3 regions of the Frankia sp. R43 genome follow, and region 3 is predicted to be linked to each of the others. Evidence: riboswitches for the same ligand, from Rfam matches in the RefSeq annotation. Region 3 holds a riboswitch; each other region holds the start of a gene.

Region 1 (6,298 bases), on a different contig from region 3:
TTTGTGGGTTGGCTGTGGCTGGGTGAGGTGTGTCAGGGCTGGGGCTACCGCCCTGGGTATGACGCCGGTGCGCCCGTGACGTTCACAAGACGTCCGGGCGTACCGGCGTTTCCGCGTCCACACCGCTTGGCCTGAGGCCCTAAGCAGCTCGGCCGGCCTCGACGCGGGCCCACGGGGCTTGGGAAAACCGGGCTCGCAAGGGCCACAGGGCTCGCAAGGGCCACAGGGCTCGCAAGGCCGCGGATTCGCGGGACTCGCGGGCTACGAGCCCGGGGCGATGCTCTCGGCAGGGCCGCCGATGTGGATCCAGTCGGTGCCCGACCCGGAGTACATGTACACACCCTGCTTGTCCGGGGTCAGCGAGTACAGCCGATTCCCCGTCACCACGAACTGGGCACCAGGACCACCCACCAGCTCCCAGTTCGTCGACCGACCCGAATAACGGTAAATATCACCCGAACCCGGCGCTATCGAAAAAAGACCATACCCACCACCGTAAAGCACCACCCCAGGACCACCGATCTGCACCCAGTTCGTCCCCGACCCGGAATACACATACACACCCTGCTTGTCCGGAGTCAGCGAGTACAGCCGATCACCCGTCACCACGAACTGGGCACCAGGACCACCCACCAGCTCCCAGTTCGTCGACCAACCCGAATAACGGTAAATATCACCCGAACCCGGCGCTATCGAAAAAAGACCATACCCACCACCGTAAAGCACCACCCCAGGACCACCGATCTGCACCCAGTTCGTCCCCGACCCGGAATACACATACACACCCTGCTTGTCCGGAGTCAGCGAGTACAGCCGATCACCCGTCACCACGAACTGGGCACCAGGACCACCCACCAGCTCCCAGTTCGTCGACCAACCCGAATAACGGTAAATATCACCCGAACCCGGCGCTATCGAAAAAAGACCATACCCACCACCGTAAAGCACCACCCCAGGACCACCGATCTGCACCCAGTTCGTCCCCGACCCGGAATACACATACACACCCTGCTTGTCCGGAGTCAGCGAGTACAGCCGATCACCCGTCACCACGAACTGCGCGCCGGGCCCTCCGATGACCTCCCACCGGCCCGGGGAACCGAGGTACCGGGAGATGTCACCGCTGTCCCGGCTGGTCGCGAAAAGGCCGTAACCTCCGCCGTAGAGCTTCCCGGTGGGCCCGCCGATCGGAACCCAGTTCGTGCCGGACCCCGAGTACACCTCGACACCGCTGCGGTCAGGGGCAATCCGGTACACCCCGCCGCGCGCTGTGGTCGCGCGGCCCTGCTGCTGCGCCGGCAGGCCGGATGCCGGCACCGCCTGGGCGGACGGCAGGGCAGCGGCGTTCCCGGCCCCGGTGACCGCCGAGCCGCCAGGCACCGAACCGGCGGCCATGCCCGCATCCGAGCCGGAAAGCGGCACGCCGCCGCCCGCGACGGAACCGGTACCGGCGCCCGGGCCGCCTGACGGCGACGAGCCCGTCAGCACCGAACCCGTCTCGACGCCCGGGTCGGCCCCGGGGTCGTCCCCACCGGCCAGACGATCGACAGGCCCGTTGTGCCGGGTCAGCAGAAGCACGGCCGCGACGAGCACCACGAGCGCGGCGACGGCCGCGGCCAGCACGCCGCCGAGCCGGGACCGGCCGCGGCGACGACCACGGCGACGACCGTCGCTGTCCGGCAACGTGGGCGTCGACGACTTCGCTTCCTGCGCGGGCGCGGGCGCGGACGCGGGCGCGGCCGGCAGTGCGGACGCCACCTCACCCGCGGAGTCCTCCGCGCCGCCGAGGGTGCCGACGGTGCCGCCGGCTCCCTCGGAATCCCCGGAATCCCCGGATCCGAACGGTTCCTGCGGGGTGAGGACGTAGCGCGTCAGGTCGGCGAGAACGGTCGGCGGCAGCCAGCCCTCGCCGACGCGAAGCCGTTCGTCTGTTGACTGCCTCCGACACAGGCTGATCAGATCGGTGGGGGTGGGCCGGGCCGCCGGATCCTTTTCCAGGCAGCGCTCCAAAATGCCGCGGATCTGCTCCGGGCAGCTGTCCCAGTCGGGCTGCTCGTTCACGATGCGGTGGAACACGGCGACATCCGCGCCGAACGGCAGCTCGCCGGTGGCCGCGTAATAGGCGGTGGCCCCGAGCGAGAAGACGTCACCCGAGGTGTCCAGGGCTTTCCCGCGAATCTGCTCGGGCGCCATGAAGGCGGGTGTGCCGATCGGTTCGCCGGTTCTGGTGAGCCGCACCGACGACGCCTCGACAGCTCGGGAGATGCCGAAGTCGATGACCCGCGGGCCGTCGGCGGCAAGGATGACGTTCCCCGGTTTCAGATCCCGGTGGATCACGCCCGCCACATGGATGGACTGCAGTGCCTCGGCGACCCCGGCGATGAGCACGAGGACGCTTTCCACCGGCAGCGGGCCCTGGCGGGCGACGGCCACGGCGAGGGAGGGCGCCGCGACGTAGGCGGTCGCCATCCAGGGGCGCGGGGCCTGGGCGTCGCTGTCGATGACCGGGGCGGTGTACAGGCCCTGGACGCGTTGGGCGATCGCCACTTCCTTCTCGAAGCGGCGGCGGAACTCGGGGTCGGAGGCGAACTCCGGCCGGGCGACCTTGAGCGCGAGCGGCCGGCCACCAGGGGTGTAGGACAGGTACACCGCACCCATGCCACCGGCGCCGATCCGGGCCCGGAGCCGGTAGCCGCTGATCTCGCGAGGATCCTGGGGCGTGAGCGGATTGAACACCGCATCCGGGGCCGGCCCCGATCCGTCAGGTGCGCCTGGTGGCGTACCGTTCATCGGTCTCCCTCAGGGTCGGGTTCCGTGCCGCACAGCGGTGACCAGCACAAACAGCCCAGCGCCGGCCATTCAGCCAAAACAATAGCCAACCCTGACTCTATGCATCATTCAGGGCACGGCACGCGAGACCTCGTCCGCGGTCGCCGCTCCCGCCCCACCCCGCCCCGCCCCGCCGCCTGAGGCGACCAGCCATGACCGCGGCCCGGCCGCCAGCCGACCGAACGCACAAAATGCCGGTGTGCCCGGACGTCTCGTGGACGTCCGGGCACACCGGCATGATCACCAGAGCACCGACTCCGGCACGGTTCTCACCGGGAGGTGCTCCGCAGTGCGGCCCGAGGGCTCACCCGGGCTCAGACCTTGTGGCCCCAGCACGGCTTCGAGCTCACCCACGGGCTCGAACCCTGCTGCGCATACAGAATATGCGCACGCTTCCACTGCTCAGCCACACTCGCGTTCTGCGGCAGACCCTTACCACCCACCGCATGCCACGTACCCGGCATGAACTGGAACAGCCCACCAGCCCCAATCGAGTTCACCACACGCGGATTACCACCGGACTCACACGGCACCACAGCACTCAGGAACCTATGCGCATCCGGCCGCGCCGCAGCACCCGCCGGCTGGGACATCGCGATACCGCCACCAATCGTCGCCGCCAACACCGGCGCGACCAGCAAAGCACGGCCACGACGGATGGAACGACGGTTCCTGCGAGCACCCGAAGTCATCAGGGACAAAATAAAAACCCTTCCCCACACCTACGAAGTTAGCTGTCGGGTTCGAGCCGGAAAAGCCCGGCCACACAGTGCGTGACAGGTCGACCGCACTATGCGGCTTCACCCCGAGGACGCCTGCCTACGACGCCCGGGAACCTGGGTCCCCCGCTCCCGCCTACTGGATGTCGAAGCACCGGGCGAGGCGGGATTCGGCGTGCCACCCGATGTGCGCTTCCCAGGTCCGGAAGCACGTCACCAACGTTACCCACCACCCGCCCGCGATTTCCAGGCCTCCGTGAAGAGCACCACTCAGCACCAGGAGGCCTTGAAAGCCGCTGCCGGCCTCCTCGACCCGGTGGAACGCCCCTTTCATGCCGCCGACATTCCATCAGCGTCAGCATCCCGCCACAGCACAACCGGAACCACCGTGCACCCGGTGACCGCCGGACTCGGCTGCGCGACGAGAAATTCTCCGGCCCGCGGAGAACACATCACGCGAAACAGACAGAACGCCGCCTGGCCACGGGGCTTCCGGCCGGCAGTGCGCGGGGGATTTGTCGGTACTATCCCGCGATTGGCGACAGAGATGATGGTTGACGCCATCCGCCGATATTCGAAGTATAAGTCGCGACGCACGTCGCAGAGGAGCTCGCGATGGACAGCGCACCGCCGCCGCAGAAGACCAGCGAACAGCCACCGCCGATCCTGGTCGCGCTCGACGCGGTCAGCCGGCAGAACCCGTACCCCACCTACCGGTCGATCCAGGAGAGCGGAGCGTTCGTCCGCAGTGAGGTCCGCGGCTGGGTCACCACCATCATCACCGGGCACGCCGACTGCTCCGCGGTCTTCCAGAGCCCGGACCTGGGCAGCGGCTACTCGGCCGGCCTCCACGCGGGTGCCCATCGGTCGACCGGATCCGACGACAGCGGGCTGAAGTCCCTGCTCCGGAAGGACCCGCCGGAGCACACCCGGCTTCGTGGCCTGGTGAACCGTGCCTTCACCCCGGGGGTCGTCGCGACCCTGACCGCCGAGATCACCTCGGTCGTCGACACCCTGCTCGACGCGGCTCTCGCGGCCGGCGAGGTCGACATGATCGAAGCGTTCGCCCGCCCGCTGCCACTGTCGGTCATCTGCCGCCTGCTCGGCGTCCCGGCCGAGGACGAGCCGGTCTTCAGCGAATGGGTCGTCCCGCTCGTACGCGGTCTGGCCCCCGACATGACCCTCACACCGGAGGACCTGCGCGCCCGCGCCGAGTCCACGCACTCCATCCAGGACTATTTCCGTGGCCTGATCGCCGAGGTCCGGGCGAAGCCACGCGAGGACCTGCTCAGCCAGCTCGTCGCAGCCGGGCAGGACAGCGACGTGCTCCCGGAGCAGGAACTGCTCGACCTTTGCATCCTGCTGCTCCTGGCCGGGTTCGAGACGACGGTGAACCTGATCGGCAGCGGCATCGTGGCGCTCCTGCGCAACCCCGACCAGCTGGCGCGGCTACGGGCCGAACCCGAGCTCGTACCGGCGGCGATCGAGGAGATGCTCCGCTACGACCCCACGTTCCCCTTCCTGATCCGCACCGTGCTGCGGGACACCGAGCTGAACGGCCATCCGTTCAGCCGCGGCGACAGCGTGGTGATGCTCATCGGAGCCGCGAACCGTGACCCTGACGTGTACCGCGAACCCGACCACTTCGACGTCGCCCGCTACGCGCAGACGACCAGCGCTCCCCGCCACTTCGGTCTCGGCCTGGGCATCCACTACTGCCTCGGTGCGCCGCTCGCCCGCGCCGAGGGCGCGATCGCGCTGCGTGCCCTGCTCGCCCGCACCGAGAAGATCACCCTGCTGGACGAGCCCAGCTACCGGCCCAGCGCCTGGGTACGCGCGATGAGCCGGCTGCCACTGCGCCTCTCGGCGTAACCGGGCTCTCGGCGTAACCGGGCTTTCGGCGTGGCCGGCCTCCGAGCGCTAGTCCCGCTGCACCCGCGGCAGCGGGACGGCGCCGTGATGCGAGGTCAGCCCGCCGTCGGCGACGAGCGTGGTGCCCGTGATGTAGGAGGCCGCCGCGGAGGCCAGGAACCAGACGGCGCCGGCCTGCTCGTCCGCACGGCCCCAACGCTGCAGCGGGATCCGCTGGCTGCTGGCCTCCACGACCGCCGGCTGCGACAGGTACGGGGCCATCAGCGACGTCTCGGTCAGGCCGGGCGCCACCGCGTTCACCCGGATGTTCTGCGCCGCGTAGTCGACCGCCGCGGCCCGCACCAGATTGATCACCGCGCCCTTCGACGCGTGGTAGGCCCAGTTGCCGGGATCCGCCTGCAGCCCACCGCTTGACGCCGTCACGACAATCGAGCCCCCGCCGCCGGCCCGCAGCACCGGCGCGACCGAACGGATGCCGATCGCCACACCACGGACGTTCACGGCGAGGATCCGGTCCAGCCGCTCGATCGCTCCGTCGGCCTCCCAGGGCACGGTCCCGCCGATGCCGGCGTTGAGGACGGCCACGTCCAGGCGCCCGAAGCTGGCGAGCGCGAGCTCGGTCATCCGTGCGCCGCACTCCTGCGTCGAGACGTCCGCGACCAGCGTGACCACCTCCGGCTCCGGACGAACGGCTCCGTCGAGGCGGGCAGCGGGCTGTGAGGCGGGGGACGCGGGCGGGGCGGAGGGAGCAGGCGGTTCCGCGGAACCGGCGTCCGCGGCAAGGTCTGCCAGCCCGGCCAGACCGGCCTCGTCCGCGTCGACCGCCACCACACCGAACCCGCGGGCGGCGAACAGCTCGACGCAGGCCCGGCCGATGC
Region 2 (6,298 bases), on a different contig from region 3:
GAACGCGATGACCGCCAGGAGGAGGCCGTGGCGCTGCAGCGGGAGCTGTCGCGGTCGGTTTCCGAGGACCGAGGGCGGCCGCTGGCCCGCGGTGTCCTGTGTCAGCACGGCATCCTGACCCGCGGCCGGACCGCACCGGGCCTCGCCCGGTGCCCGCCCACCCAGTCGAAACAGATCGCGAACAGCCATGTCTCACCCACCCCCACGTACACGCCATATGGACATCAATGCGCCCACAACGCCGCATGAACGCTATGGGCGCACTGGTGTTGTCTACTCAGGCCACCGCGCCTCAGGCCACCGCCGGAAGCACGGTCGAGGGGTCAGCCTTCCCCGCGGCCTGGAGCCCGGTACCGGCCGACGTGGGCCGGCCGGCGATGGGGCGCAGCTGCTGCTGGGCCAGCTTGCCGGAGATCTGGTCAGCGATCAGCTGCAGCCGATCCATCGGCGGGGCGGGCTCGTAGTTCGTGTACGTGACGGTCACCGCGACGTGATCGACGATGAAGACGAGGTTGTCCACCGCCATGTCGTAGGTGAATTCCTGCTCTCGCACCTGCAACGTCACGCGCAGATACCCAGCGGCTCCGGTCGGCGCCGGGGGACGCTGGACCCCGGCCAGCTGATATTCGAGCCCTTCGGGGTCGGCGCCGGACTCGTCGATTCGGGCCTGGGTCTCCCTGCCCGAGCAGTCCGCGAACCGGGGATTGGCCCACATCGCGCGGACGGCAGCGGCCTGCTTCTCGGTCACTATTTCGGCGTAGGACGAGATGAACGAGTCCCCGTCATCACTCACGAAGATCGCGCCGACAGCGGTCGCCTCGGGCTCGTAGTTGAGGTCCGTCGCCGACAGGCCGAGGCAGTCCGCGAACTCAGGGGGGTACCGTTTCCCGGGCTGGACAGCGGCGGTATCGGTCTCGGCGGGAACGCCGGAGAAATAGGTTGTCGCCAGGTCCTCGGTCAGCACGAAGTCCTCGGGCCACAGACCCAGCACGCGCGGTGCTGACGTGGCAGGCCCCGGCGAGGCCGCTCCCGAAGTGACCGCGGTCTCGGGCCTCGCGGCGACGTCACCCGAGCAGGACGACACGGTGAACGCGATGACCGCCAGGAAAAGCCCGTGGCGCTTCGACGGGAGCTGGCGCGGTCGTCTTCCCAACGCCGAGGGCGCCGGCTTGCCCGCGACGTCCCGTACCGCGGACGGTCCGCCCCGGCCCTCGCCCGGCGCATACTCGCTCAGTCGAAACAGATCGCGAACAGCCACGTCTCGCACCCCCACGCATGCCAGCACCGGCGCAACCACCGGATGCCTCCCGCGCGGCAGGCACACACGACATACGTGCTCTATCGGGCCGGAAGGACAGCGAAGCTATCAGGCAGCTGTCAGCCTGCTGTCAGATGCCTGATAGCAGACCCAGGGGATACCAAACGAAGACAACGGACAACAATCAACAACCACTCACACGCCACACAAACGCCGATGCGCCCGCAACGTCATGAGAACGTCACGGGCGCACCGGTGTTGTCTGCTGCGGGTCAGATCCTGCCGCCCCAACAGCTCTTCGAGGAGTACCAGGGGCTGGTGCCCTGCTGCGCGTACAGGATGTGGGCGCGCTTCCACTGCTCGGCGACGCTGGCGTTCTGCGGCAGGCCCTTGCCGCCGACGCCGTGCCAGGTGCCGGGAAGGAACTGGAACAGGCCACCCGCGCCGATGGAGTTCACCGCGCGGGGGTTACCGCCGGACTCACAGGGGACAACCGCGCTCAGGAAGCGCTGTGCGTCCGGCCGGGCAGCGGCGCTCGCCGGCTGGGACATCGCGATACCGCCACCGATGGTCGCGGCGAGCACCGGCGCGACGAGCAGAGCACGGCCCCGACGGATGGAACGACGGTTCCTGCGGGCAGCCGAGGTAATAGTGGACAAAATGGTGTCCTTCCCCCACGCCTGCGAAGTTAGCTGTCGGGTTCGGGCCCGGGAATGGCCCGGCCGGCCGGCGCTTTCAGATCGCGCTCTCGGCGGCTTCACCCCAAGGACGTCCGCAATTCGACGTCCGGGAAACCTGGGTCCCCCGCTCCTGCCTGCGGTTTTGTTAATCACCGGGTGGGGCAGGATTCGGCGGGCCACCCGATGTGCGCTCCCCAGTCGGAAGCACGGCAGTGACGTTACACACGAGCCACAAACCAATTCAAAGGCTTTGTGAGGAGCGTCACATCCGACACCTCGGTCTTGAATTTCTTCCGCGTTACGTCTAGCCGGCCGAGAATTCGCCCTTTTTCTCCCGGCGCCATGCGACCGGCGTCAGCGATTCGTCACCACCCGTCAACCCAACCACTGCGCAAGGTGCGTGGCACGATCGGGCCCGCGACCGAATTTCCCGCCGTGGCGACGAAGAATTTTTCCGGCCCGAATTTCGACACATCATGACTTGATCCGTTTTCGCCGGCACCGCACCCGGTGGGGTCAGGGCTGGCCGGCGCCGACCTCGCCGTAGGCCACGACCGACAGGAACCGGATCGGCAGCTGGACCAGCTCCCTCGGCCCGTGCGCACCCTCGCCGTCAAGCTGCAGCGCGTCGCCGGGGCGCATGACGTAGCTGGCATCGCCGTGGCCGTAGATCATCTCCCCTTCGAGCATGTAGAGCAGTTCGGTACCCGGGTGCTGGAAGAGCGGGAACTCCTCGCTGCGCTCGGTCAGCGTGACGATGTGGGCCTCCATCCGCTTGTGCGGGCCGCGCAGCGCGCCGAGCAGGGTGTACTCGTGGCCCACCCGGGTCCCGCGCTGGGTGATCCGCGGCCCGGTGCCGGCGCGGGTGAAGACCGCCTCCCGGGCGGCGTCCGCGCCGCGGAACAGCGACGTCACCGGCACGTCGAGCGTCTCGGCGAGCCGGTCGAGCGTGGTCAGGCTGCAGGAGATCGACGCGTTCTCCACCTTCGAGATCATCGCGCTGGACACACCGCTGCGCGTCGCGAGCTCGGCCAGGGTCAGCCCACGGTCATGGCGCAGGCGCCGGACGTTGCCCGCGATGGCACGCTCCAGCCGCCCCTGCCGGGACGCGTTCTCCTCCCCCACACCCGAAACACTAGCGATGGCGCCCTCTTTGCCCGATCCGTCCGGTCGCCTGCTCCGCTGACCGTCCGGCCGCCTGCTCGGCTGCCCGGGTGGCTGGCTGCTCGGCTGCCCGGGCGGCTCGCCGCTCAGCGCGTCTCCCCGTTCACCGGTCGGCGCCCGGGATCCAGGTGGTCCCGGCAAGCGGCACCCGGGCCATCGCCGCGGCTTCGACCGTCAGCGCGACGAGGTCCTCGGGCTCCAGATTGCGCAGGTGCGCCTTGCCGCAGGCCCGGGCCAGCGTCTGCGCCTCCATGGTCAGCACCCGCAGGTAGTTCGCGAGCCGCCGGCCGCCCTCGACCGGGTCGAGCCGGGCCGCGAGCTCCGGATCCTGGGTGGTGATGCCGGCCGGGTCGCGGCCGTCCTGGAAGTCGTCGTAGTAGCCGGCCGCCGAGCCGAGCCGCTCGTACTCGCCCGCGTACCGCGGATGGTTGTCACCGAGCGCGATCAGCGCCGCCGTGCCGATGGCGACGGCGTCAGCGCCGAGCGCCATCGCCTTCGCGACGTCCGCCCCGGTACGGATGCCACCGGAGACGATCAGCTGGACCTTTCGGTGCAGGCCGAGCTCGTCCAGCGCCTGCACCGCCTGCGGCAGCGCGGCCAGCGTCGGGATGCCGACGTGCTCGATGAAGACGTCCTGGGTAGCGGCGGTGCCGCCCTGCATGCCGTCGAGGACGACGACGTCCGCGCCGGCGGCGACCGCGAGCTTCACGTCGTAGTAGGGGCGGCTCGCGCCGATCTTGACGTAGATCGGCTTCTCCCAGTCGGTGATCTCGCGCAGTTCGAGGATCTTGATGGCGAGGTCGTCGGGGCCGGTCCAGTCCGGGTGCCGGCAGGCGGAGCGCTGGTCGATGCCGGGCGGCAGGGTGCGCATGGCGGCGACCCGGTCGGAGATCTTCTGGCCGAGCAGCATGCCGCCGCCGCCGGGCTTCGCGCCCTGCCCGAGCACCACCTCGATGGCGTCGGCCTTGCGCAGGTCGGTCGGGTTCATCCCGTAGCGCGACGGCAGGTACTGGTAGACGAGGTGCTTCGACTGGTCGCGTTCCTCGGGAGTCATCCCGCCGTCGCCGGTGGTGGTGGACGTCCCGACATCGCTCGCGCCGCGGCCGAGCGCCTCCTTCGCCTGCGCGGAGAGAGCCCCGAAGCTCATCCCGGCGATCGTCACCGGAATGTCGAGGTGCAGCGGGTACTTCGCGTTGCGGTCCCCGAGGATCACATCGGTGCCACACCGCTCGCGGTAGCCCTCCAGCGGGTAGCGGGACATCGACGCACCCAGGAACAGCAGGTCGTCGAAATGCGGCAGGGCCCGCTTGGCCCCCCAGCCGCGAATGTCGTAGACGCCGGTGCTCGCGGCCCGCTGGATGCCGGCGATGGTGGCGCGGTCGAAGGTCGCCGACTCGCGCAGGCCATAGGTGGCGGGCGACGAAGGATAGCCGGACATGAATCTCCTCAGGCTACGGACGATATCCGCGGTCAGTGCGCCTTTTCCATCTCACGTTTGTCGAGTGCCGTAGCCACAGGCCGGAGTCGACGGCGGAAAAGGCTCAGTACGCGTCGGAGTTGTGGGCGGCGAAGTGGTAGAGCGTGCGGGCCGACCCGTAGCGGCGGAACTCGGCCGGGTCGTACCCCGGCTCCCCCGGCTCTCCCGGCTCTCCTGGTTCCGCGGGCTCGCCGAGGCCGGCGGCGGCGAGCAGCTCGGCCAGCTCCGCCCGGTGCTCGTCCCGCATCGGCTTCTCCACACAGTCCGCGCCGAGGGAACCGACCTTGCCGCGGACGTAGATCCGGGCCTCGTAGATCGAGTCACCGAGCCCGTCCCCGGCGTCACCGCAGACCACCAGCCGGCCGGCCTGCGCCATGAAGGCGCTCATCGGGCCGATGTCACCACCGACGACGATGTCGACGCCCTTCATCGAGATCCCGCAGCGCATCGACGCGGACCCCTCGATCACCAGCAGCCCGCCGTGCGCGGTCGCCCCCGCCGACTGCGATGCGTCCCCGCGGACCCGCACCAGCCCCGACATCATGTTCTCGGCGACCCCGGTGCCCGCGTTGCCGTGCACGACCACGGTCGCGCCGTCGTTCATCCCGGCGCAGTAGTAGCCCACATGGCCGCGGATGTCGATCGTGACCGGCGCGTTCACCCCGGCCGCGATCGCGTGCGCCCCCTGCGGCCGCAGCACCTCGAACGCCGCCGGAACGACATCCGCTACGCCGCCCGCAACGCCGTCCGACGGCCGCACCGGGCCGGAAGGCTGCCCGCCGACGCCGCTCGCGCCACCCACGCCACCCACGCCGCCCGCGCCAAGCGCGTGCAGCGCGGCGTTGAGCTCGCGGACCTTCGACGTCGACAGGTCGAACGTGCGGGTGTCCGCCCTGCTGGTAGCGGTGTCCGTCCCCGTCAGCGCTGCCATGCGTAGACCCTTTCCGGCTCGGGCTCGTAGATGCGGGCGGTGTCGATGCCCGGCAGGTCCGCCAGGGCGCGGAACTCGGACGCCATCGCCACCCAGGCATCGGTCTCGGCGATGATCGCCGGCTTGCAGGCGATCGCGTCCCGGACGACCGCGAACCCGTCGGCGCTGGTCACCAGCAGCGTGTAGAACCCGTCGAAGCGCTCGCACAGCCCGCGCAGCGCCTTGTCGAGATCCTCACCGGCGGCCAGGCGGGCGGCGACGAAGCGGGCACCGACCTCCGAGTCGTTGTCCGAGTCGAACCGCACCCCCTCGGCCTGCAGCTCACGCCGGATCGTCGCGTGGTTCGCGAACGAGCCGTTGTGGACGAGGCACTGGTCCGACCCGACCGAGAACGGGTGGCAGCCCTGCGGAGTCACCGCCGACTCGGTCGCCATCCGGGTGTGCGCGAGCCCCTGCCAGCCCGACGCGCCGGCCAGGTCATAGACGCCGGCGAGCCGCCGCGGGTCACCGGTGCCCTTGTAGACGGTCAGATCCGTCCCCGACCCGACGATCAGCGCCGCGGGCAGCGCCCGACGCACGGCCGCGACCAGGTCGCCGAGGGGGACGGGGGCGGCGACCACGGTGGTGTCACCGGCCACGGTGACCAGGGGAGACGCCTCCGCACCTGCCCCGGGGCCCGCGCCCGCCCCTGGACCCGCGCCCATGTCTGCACCCGCGCCGGCCAGCGCCGTGGCGATCAGCGGTCCGACACCCGCGGGTTCGGTGGACGTCCCGCCGAGCAGCAGCGA
Region 3 (6,298 bases):
GCGTGGCTCGGCAAGCTCCGCTGTACCAGCGTTTCCAGGGGCGCACACGAGCCCGCCGACCGCCGGATCCCGGGAGAGCGCGCGGCAAAGAGCATGCTCACGCCCACCGGACCCGACAACAAGAACCTTCATCGCTTGGAGGGGGCGAAGGACGCAGCCGCGGAAGTCACGGGGTCCAGGTTAGCGCGCGCCTTGATCGTTGAGCCTTTTTACCGTGGTCTCAGAGGCCGACCCCGGCCTGCCAGAGCAGGTGGGCCATGCCGTGCACGAGGTGCAGCGCGCAGCGCCGGGCATCGACCTCGGCCATGGTCTGGACGATGGCCGGAGCGTCGACGGGCCACACGTGGGGCTCGCGGCCGAGCACGGTCAGCGGTGCCGGGTCGTCCCGGCCCTCGAAGGTGCGTCCGCCGGGCTCGACGAACAGGTGTAGCGACCGGCCGGGGGCAGGGAAGCTCTCACACCGCCAGTAGAGCAGCGGCCAGGCGTGCAGCCGCTCGCGACGCAGCAGCGGCCGCCGGTGATCGTGCGGGCCACCCGCGCCCCGCACGCCCCGCCGGTCCGCGGACGGACCATCCTCGGCCTCCACGGCGTCCTCACCGTGATCGTCCTCATCGTGACGACCGCGACGCCCGCCGCGAACGCGGCGATCGCCGTGGCCCTCGTCGAAGCCGGCCCCGGCCCCGGGGGTCCGGATCGATCCCGGCCGGCCCGAGCCGGCGCCGCTGACGCCGGCGTCCCAGCCGCGGTCCGCCCGCCGCCCGTTCGCGCGCACCGTCACCGGGGGCGTCAGATTCTCCGCCGCGCAGAAGGAGAGGAACTCCGTGATCTGCGCCTGGACGTGTTCGGCGATGGCCGCCGCCCGTTCCAGACGCAGCGCCTCGGCGCGTTTCGAGCTGCGGATCGCGTGGCTTCCGCGCAGCAGGACATCGGTCAGGGTCTCCGGGAGCGCCTCCCCGGTCGGGGAGAAGCCGACCGGCCAGGTCGCCGGGTCGATTCCGCGTCCAAGCGGATGATCCGGCCGGACCGTCGGCGACCAGCGGGCCGGGCTGGGCTGACGCGGCGCGGTCGCCCTCGTCGTGTCGAGCTCGGTCGACGCCGACGCCGACGCCGACGCCGACGCCGATGTCGACGCGGGCGTCGGCACCGGCTGGGTCGGCCCGCTGTCGCGCGCGTCGGCGCGGTCGTCGTCCCAGGAGGGGTGCGGCGGTAGCCCCGCCATCGTCATCACCCCCGGTCGTCGCCAACTGTGACGACGTCAGCCTGGGCCGTAACTCTGTGTAGCGCAACCCGAGGCCGTTGTCGGCGCGTGGGGGATCACCGCGCCGAATCGGGGCGTCGTGCGCCAGTGTGGCGCGACAGCGTGATCAGAGCAGTTCGTTGATCACCAGGGTCTGTGCCCGGCCGGGACCGACACCCACAGCCGACACCGGGGCTCCGGACATCTCCTCGATCGTCGCCACGTACGCCCGGGCGGCGTCCGGGAGGTCGGCGAAGTCCGTCACACCGGAGATGTCCTCATGCCAGCCGGGGAGCTCTTCGTAGATCGGCTTCGCGTGGTGGAAGTCCGTCTGCGTCATCGGCATCTCGTCGGTCCGCCTGCCGTTGATCTCGTAGCCGACGCAGACCGGCACGGTGTCGAAGCCCGAAAGCACGTCGAGCTTTGTCAGGAACAGATCGGTGAGCCCGTTGACCCGTACGGCGTAGCGGGCGATCACCGCGTCGAACCAGCCGGTGCGCCGCGCCCGGCCGGTCGTCACGCCGAACTCGCCACCGATCCGGCGGAGCTCCTCACCGACCTTGTCGTCGAGCTCGGTGGGGAAGGGCCCCGAACCCACCCGGGTGGTGTACGCCTTGATGATCCCGACGACCCGGCTGATCCTGGTCGGACCGATCCCCGCCCCGGTCGCCGCGTAGCCGGCCGTCGGGTTGGAGGAGGTCACAAACGGATACGTGCCGTGGTCGACGTCGAGCAGCGTGCCCTGCGATCCCTCGAGAAGCACGACCTTGCCGTCGCGCAGCGCCGTGTCCAGCAGGAGACCGGTGTCGGCGATGTGCGGCGTCAGCCGCCGCGCGTAGGCCGCGTACTCCTCGACCACCTCGTCGACATCGATCCGGCGCCGGTTGTAGACCTTCGTCAGGACCTGGTTCTTCTCCCGCAGCGCCAGCTCCAGCTTCTGCCGGAAGATGCCCGGGTCGAGCAGGTCCTGGACACGGATGCCGGTGCGGGCGACCTTGTCCCCGTAGGCGGGGCCGATGCCGCGGCCGGTCGTACCGATCCGCGCCTTGCCGAGGTATCGCTCGGTGACGCGGTCGAGCGCCCGGTGGTGCGGCATGATCAGATGTGCGTCCGCGCTGATCAGCAGCCGGGAGACGTCGACCCCCCGAGCCTGCAGCCCGTCCATCTCGGACAGCAGCACGCCCGGGTCGATGACGACACCGTTCCCGATGACCGGGACGCAGTCGGCTCGCAGAACTCCGGAGGGGATCAGGTGCAGAGCGTAGCTCTCCGCACCGATCACCACCGTGTGGCCGGCGTTGTTACCTCCCTGGTACCGAACGACGTAGTCGACGGCGCCGCCCAGGAGGTCGGTCGCCTTTCCTTTTCCTTCGTCGCCCCACTGGGCGCCGATGAGGACTAGAGCAGGCACCGGGCGAGGTTACTAGGGATATCGCCCTGTCGGGACCCGATCGGCCTCGACAGGGAAAAGCTCGCTGCGTTATGCCATCTCATGACTACTATGCGAGGTCGAGTTCACGGAGTGCGACCGGATCGCTGTCGGCGAGAAACTCGCGGCACCTGGTCGCCTCCGCGTCCTCGCCGATCTCCGCCGCAGCCCGCGACAGTGCGGCCAGCGCGCGCAGGAAGCCGCGGTTCGGCTCATGAGACCACGGAATGGGCCCGTGGCCCTTCCATCCGGACCGCCGGAGCTGATCGAGGCCCCGGTGATAGCCGGTACGCGCGTAGGCGTAGGCCGCCACCGGCTGACCCGCGCCGAGCGCCTCCTCCGCGAGGATCGCCCAGCCGAGGCAGGCAGCGGGGAAACGGGCCGCGACGGACTCCGCGCCCGCACCCGAGGTCATCGCCTCCACCACAGCGGCGTCGGATGGAAGCAGCGTCGGCGGCGGACCCGACAGCAGGTTCTGGTTCGCGGGCGGTGTCGTCATGGGCACATCCTGCCTGACCGGCGTCACGCCCGGCGCCGGGCGGGCCCACCGGCTGACTGCTGGTCCCGCCGCGGCCCACATGCCAACCAGGCATACGACGACCTGCCAAACTGGCATGAGGCACCCGGAGCCAGGTCAGCTGGTGACGGTGGCGCTCCACAGGTTCTGCCCGACCACGCCGGGCTGCCCGTCGCTGATCCGCGTCAGGTATGAGTAGAGCGCGGCGACGCCCTGGGACTCCTGGCCGAACTTGCCGTCGACCGTCAGCACGAACTTGCGCTCGCGCATCTCGGCCTGCCACACGAACGCGTCGGCGCGTACCTCGTCGCCCATGCCGACGTTCAGCGCTTCACCGCCGAAGTTGGTGCCGACCTGGCTGCGTGCGCGTTCGAGGGTCATGGGGGGCTCGGCCGGGGTGAGGGCCTGCTCGACGGCATCGCCGATGGTGCCCGAGGATTCCGGGGCCGGGCCGTTGCGCGTCAGGCCGAGCTTGTTGCTGCAGGCCGGCCACGGTGACCAGCCACGCGAGTCATACAGCTTGTAGGCGGCATCGTCCTGCATCGCCGGCGGAGCCTGGTCGGGTCGACCGGGGTAGCCGAGGCCTGTCCAGGTGCGCTGGTCGAACTGGTAGGCGCCGTAGAAGCCGTTGCCCGTGTTGATGGCGTAGTTGCCGCCGGACTCGCACTGGCGTAGCCGGGCGAAATCATCCGCCGTCGCGGCGCCGGCAGGGGCCGCGGTGACGGCGAGCCCCGTTCCGACCAGGGCCGTGACGGCCCCGGTGGTCCGCAGGACACGGGTGGCGGTGGACGGCGGCTGCGCCGCGCGGTGCCTGCCACCACGACCGGTCGAACGGACGGGATCACGATCATGCGACCGCATCAGGTGTCCTTCCCGTCGCCTGCGGGGTGAGCTGTCGGGTTCGGGCTGGAAGCTGCCCGGTCGGCGTACCAGGACCCGGCCCGTCCTCGCGGACCGGTGTGTCCCGGCTGTATCGGTACGCCGGCTTAACCCCTAGGACGCAACGAATGCGCCCGGATGGTGGGTCCCCCACTCCTGCCCTGTGTCGTCCGCTCCAGTACCGGCCGAGTGGACGGGGGCAGGATTCGGCGTCCGTCCACACGACCTCGCCCCGGGGGGAGGCGAGTGGGCGGAACTGTAGCGAGATCTACCTACATGACGCAAATCCCGCTGGCCAGGGCGGGATCGGAAAGGACCATATCGGAGTCACCCGAACGGGCCAATTGACGGATGGGTGGAGGAGATGGTCATCACACCCGAACCGCGCCACATTACCGTCCCCTCGACATCTCGGACGCACCGGGGGTCCGTCATGCGGCTGGCGCCCCTGCCGGCTTCAGGCCGGGACGGTCCATGACCCGAGGAAGGTCCATGACCGGCGATGCCCGCTCGGCGGCCCAGGCCTGGGCGCCCGGGGACACGGGGCGGCGCCAGGGAGGGTCGGCGGCGGGCGGTGGGGGGCCGGCGACGGCGCCGGCCACCGGCAGCTGGAGAGCGCCGACGCCACGCCCGCCTACCGGGATCGCCGGTGTGGGGCGGGTACCGATCTGGCCATGACCGGTGCGGTGAGGTGGCGTCGTCGAGGGAGGTCGTTCGGCGCGGCCGTGGAGGGAATGCGCGCCGAACGCATCCCGCGGGTGATCGAGATGATCGGCGGGAAGGCCGCGACGCCCGGACACCTGCCCCGAGGCCGGTACCGCTCCGGCGGTGGGGCTGTCCGGGTCCTGCGACACGCGGACCGTTGGGGCGCTCCGCGTTGCGTCCCGCGCGCCACGGCTGGGTCAGCGCCGGGCGGGCGGGCCGTCGCACGTCACGGCGACTGGATGAGACGCCTTCCGGGCTTGACGGACCGGGAGGAACGTCCCGTCGGGCGAGGTGCTCGACAACTCGGATGTGGACAACTCAGATGTGGATCAGGTGTGGACAACCGCGCTGGGACGGTGCAGCCACGGTCGGGTGGTTCCTGGGGCTCCTGGCATCACCGCGCCCGACCGGGACGGAGCGGGCGGGTGCGGTGAGCCTCCCCGGCGCGCGTCCGCGCTTTCGGGGCTGGGAGGAGGGAGGGACGAGGATCCGGTCGGACGGCCGTGAAGGCCCGCTCTCGCCGGAGCGGGAACGCAGTCGGTGGGCCGACCGTTGTCAGGCGAGGACGGCATGCACGCCCTCGACCGACTCCCGGTTCGCGGCGGGGTCCCTGTCAGCGTTGAGCCTTTTCCATCGTCGGCTCCGACCTGCGGTATCTCCGGTCGTGCACCATGAGATGGGAAGGCTCGTCGATCCGGTCCGGGCGGGGGCTTTCCCCGTGCAGCCGGGAGGGTTCGGCTGTGGAAGGCAGGTTGCCCTCACGGGGTGCTGGCTGTCGGTGCCGCGCGCTGGGGCCCGCGAATGAGCGGGCGGGCAGGCAGGCGACCGAGTGCTCCGCCGGGGCGGGCAGGCGTCAGCCGAAGGTGGCCGCCCAGGTCTGCGGGCCGAGGACGCCATCGACGATGAGGCCGCGCGCCGTCTGGAAGTCCCTGGCCGCGGCTGCGGACTTCGGCCCGTAGCAGCCGTCGACGGCGAGGGAGTAGCCGAGGGAGTTCATCTTTTCCTGCCAGGTCTTGATTTCGTCAGTGACCTGGTTGTGTACCGACGCGAAGTAGTTGCGCGTCAGAGGGGGCACACCCGTGGTGGCGACGGGCTGCGCGACCAGACTGGTGCGCTCGGCCGTACGGGAGGCCTGGCTGCCTGACCCCGACGACGACGCGCCGGGTGAGAGCTGGTCGCCGCCCATTCCGCTCCCGCACACCGGCCACTGGCCGAATCCGGAGCGGAGCGCGAGCTTCAGCGCCGCCTCGTCCTGCAGGGCGGGTGGAGCGGTGTGTGGAAGGCCAGAGTACCCCAGACTCTGCCAGGTCCCGGCGGAGAACTGGTAAGCGCCATAGTAGCCGTTACCGGTGTTCGTCGTGTAGTTGCCGCCGGACTCGCATTGCCGCAGACCTTCCCAGGTCGTTGCGGCATTCGCCGGTTGGCTGATGGCGATTGTGCCTCCGACCGTCGCGACAAGGACGGATACGGGGACGAGGGTGCGGGCCCGGCTGCGGGTACTGCTGCGGCGTTGTCGGCCACTGGTACGTGC

The links. A riboswitch is a leader RNA that binds a small molecule or an ion and turns the genes downstream of it on or off. The one in region 3 is predicted to bind cyclic di-AMP.
Region 1: it holds a riboswitch for cyclic di-AMP, as region 3 does, so the genes downstream of both, ACG83_RS42745 (transglycosylase family protein) here and ACG83_RS26580 (transglycosylase family protein) in region 3, are expected to answer to the same signal.
Region 2: it holds a riboswitch for cyclic di-AMP, as region 3 does, so the genes downstream of both, ACG83_RS23560 (transglycosylase family protein) here and ACG83_RS26580 (transglycosylase family protein) in region 3, are expected to answer to the same signal.

Annotation. Positions count from the first base shown of each region.
Region 1 covers NZ_LFCW01000005.1:642,584-648,881, forward strand. Annotated here, with positions in the region: gene ACG83_RS42740 (serine/threonine-protein kinase) at 262-2,790, opposite strand; gene ACG83_RS42745 (transglycosylase family protein) at 3,144-3,521, opposite strand; cyclic di-AMP (ydaO/yuaA leader) riboswitch at 3,534-3,734, opposite strand; gene ACG83_RS23540 (cytochrome P450) at 4,164-5,420, shown strand; gene ACG83_RS23545 (SDR family NAD(P)-dependent oxidoreductase) at 5,469-6,298, opposite strand, start outside.
Region 2 covers NZ_LFCW01000005.1:649,882-656,179, forward strand. Annotated here, with positions in the region: gene ACG83_RS23550 (hypothetical protein) at 1-108, opposite strand, end outside; gene ACG83_RS23555 (hypothetical protein) at 293-1,258, opposite strand; gene ACG83_RS23560 (transglycosylase family protein) at 1,531-1,908, opposite strand; cyclic di-AMP (ydaO/yuaA leader) riboswitch at 1,922-2,122, opposite strand; gene ACG83_RS23565 (XRE family transcriptional regulator) at 2,455-3,063, opposite strand; gene ACG83_RS23570 (FMN-binding glutamate synthase family protein) at 3,206-4,540, opposite strand; gene ACG83_RS23575 (glutamate synthase) at 4,644-5,510, opposite strand; gene ACG83_RS23580 (glutamine amidotransferase) at 5,498-6,298, opposite strand, start outside.
Region 3 covers NZ_LFCW01000006.1:505,146-511,443, forward strand. Annotated here, with positions in the region: gene purD (phosphoribosylamine--glycine ligase) at 1-132, opposite strand, end outside; gene ACG83_RS26565 (hypothetical protein) at 221-1,219, opposite strand; gene ACG83_RS26570 (adenylosuccinate synthase) at 1,365-2,648, opposite strand; gene ACG83_RS26575 (DUF3151 domain-containing protein) at 2,737-3,165, opposite strand; gene ACG83_RS26580 (transglycosylase family protein) at 3,301-4,044, opposite strand; cyclic di-AMP (ydaO/yuaA leader) riboswitch at 4,046-4,284, opposite strand; gene ACG83_RS26590 (transglycosylase family protein) at 5,621-6,298, opposite strand, start outside.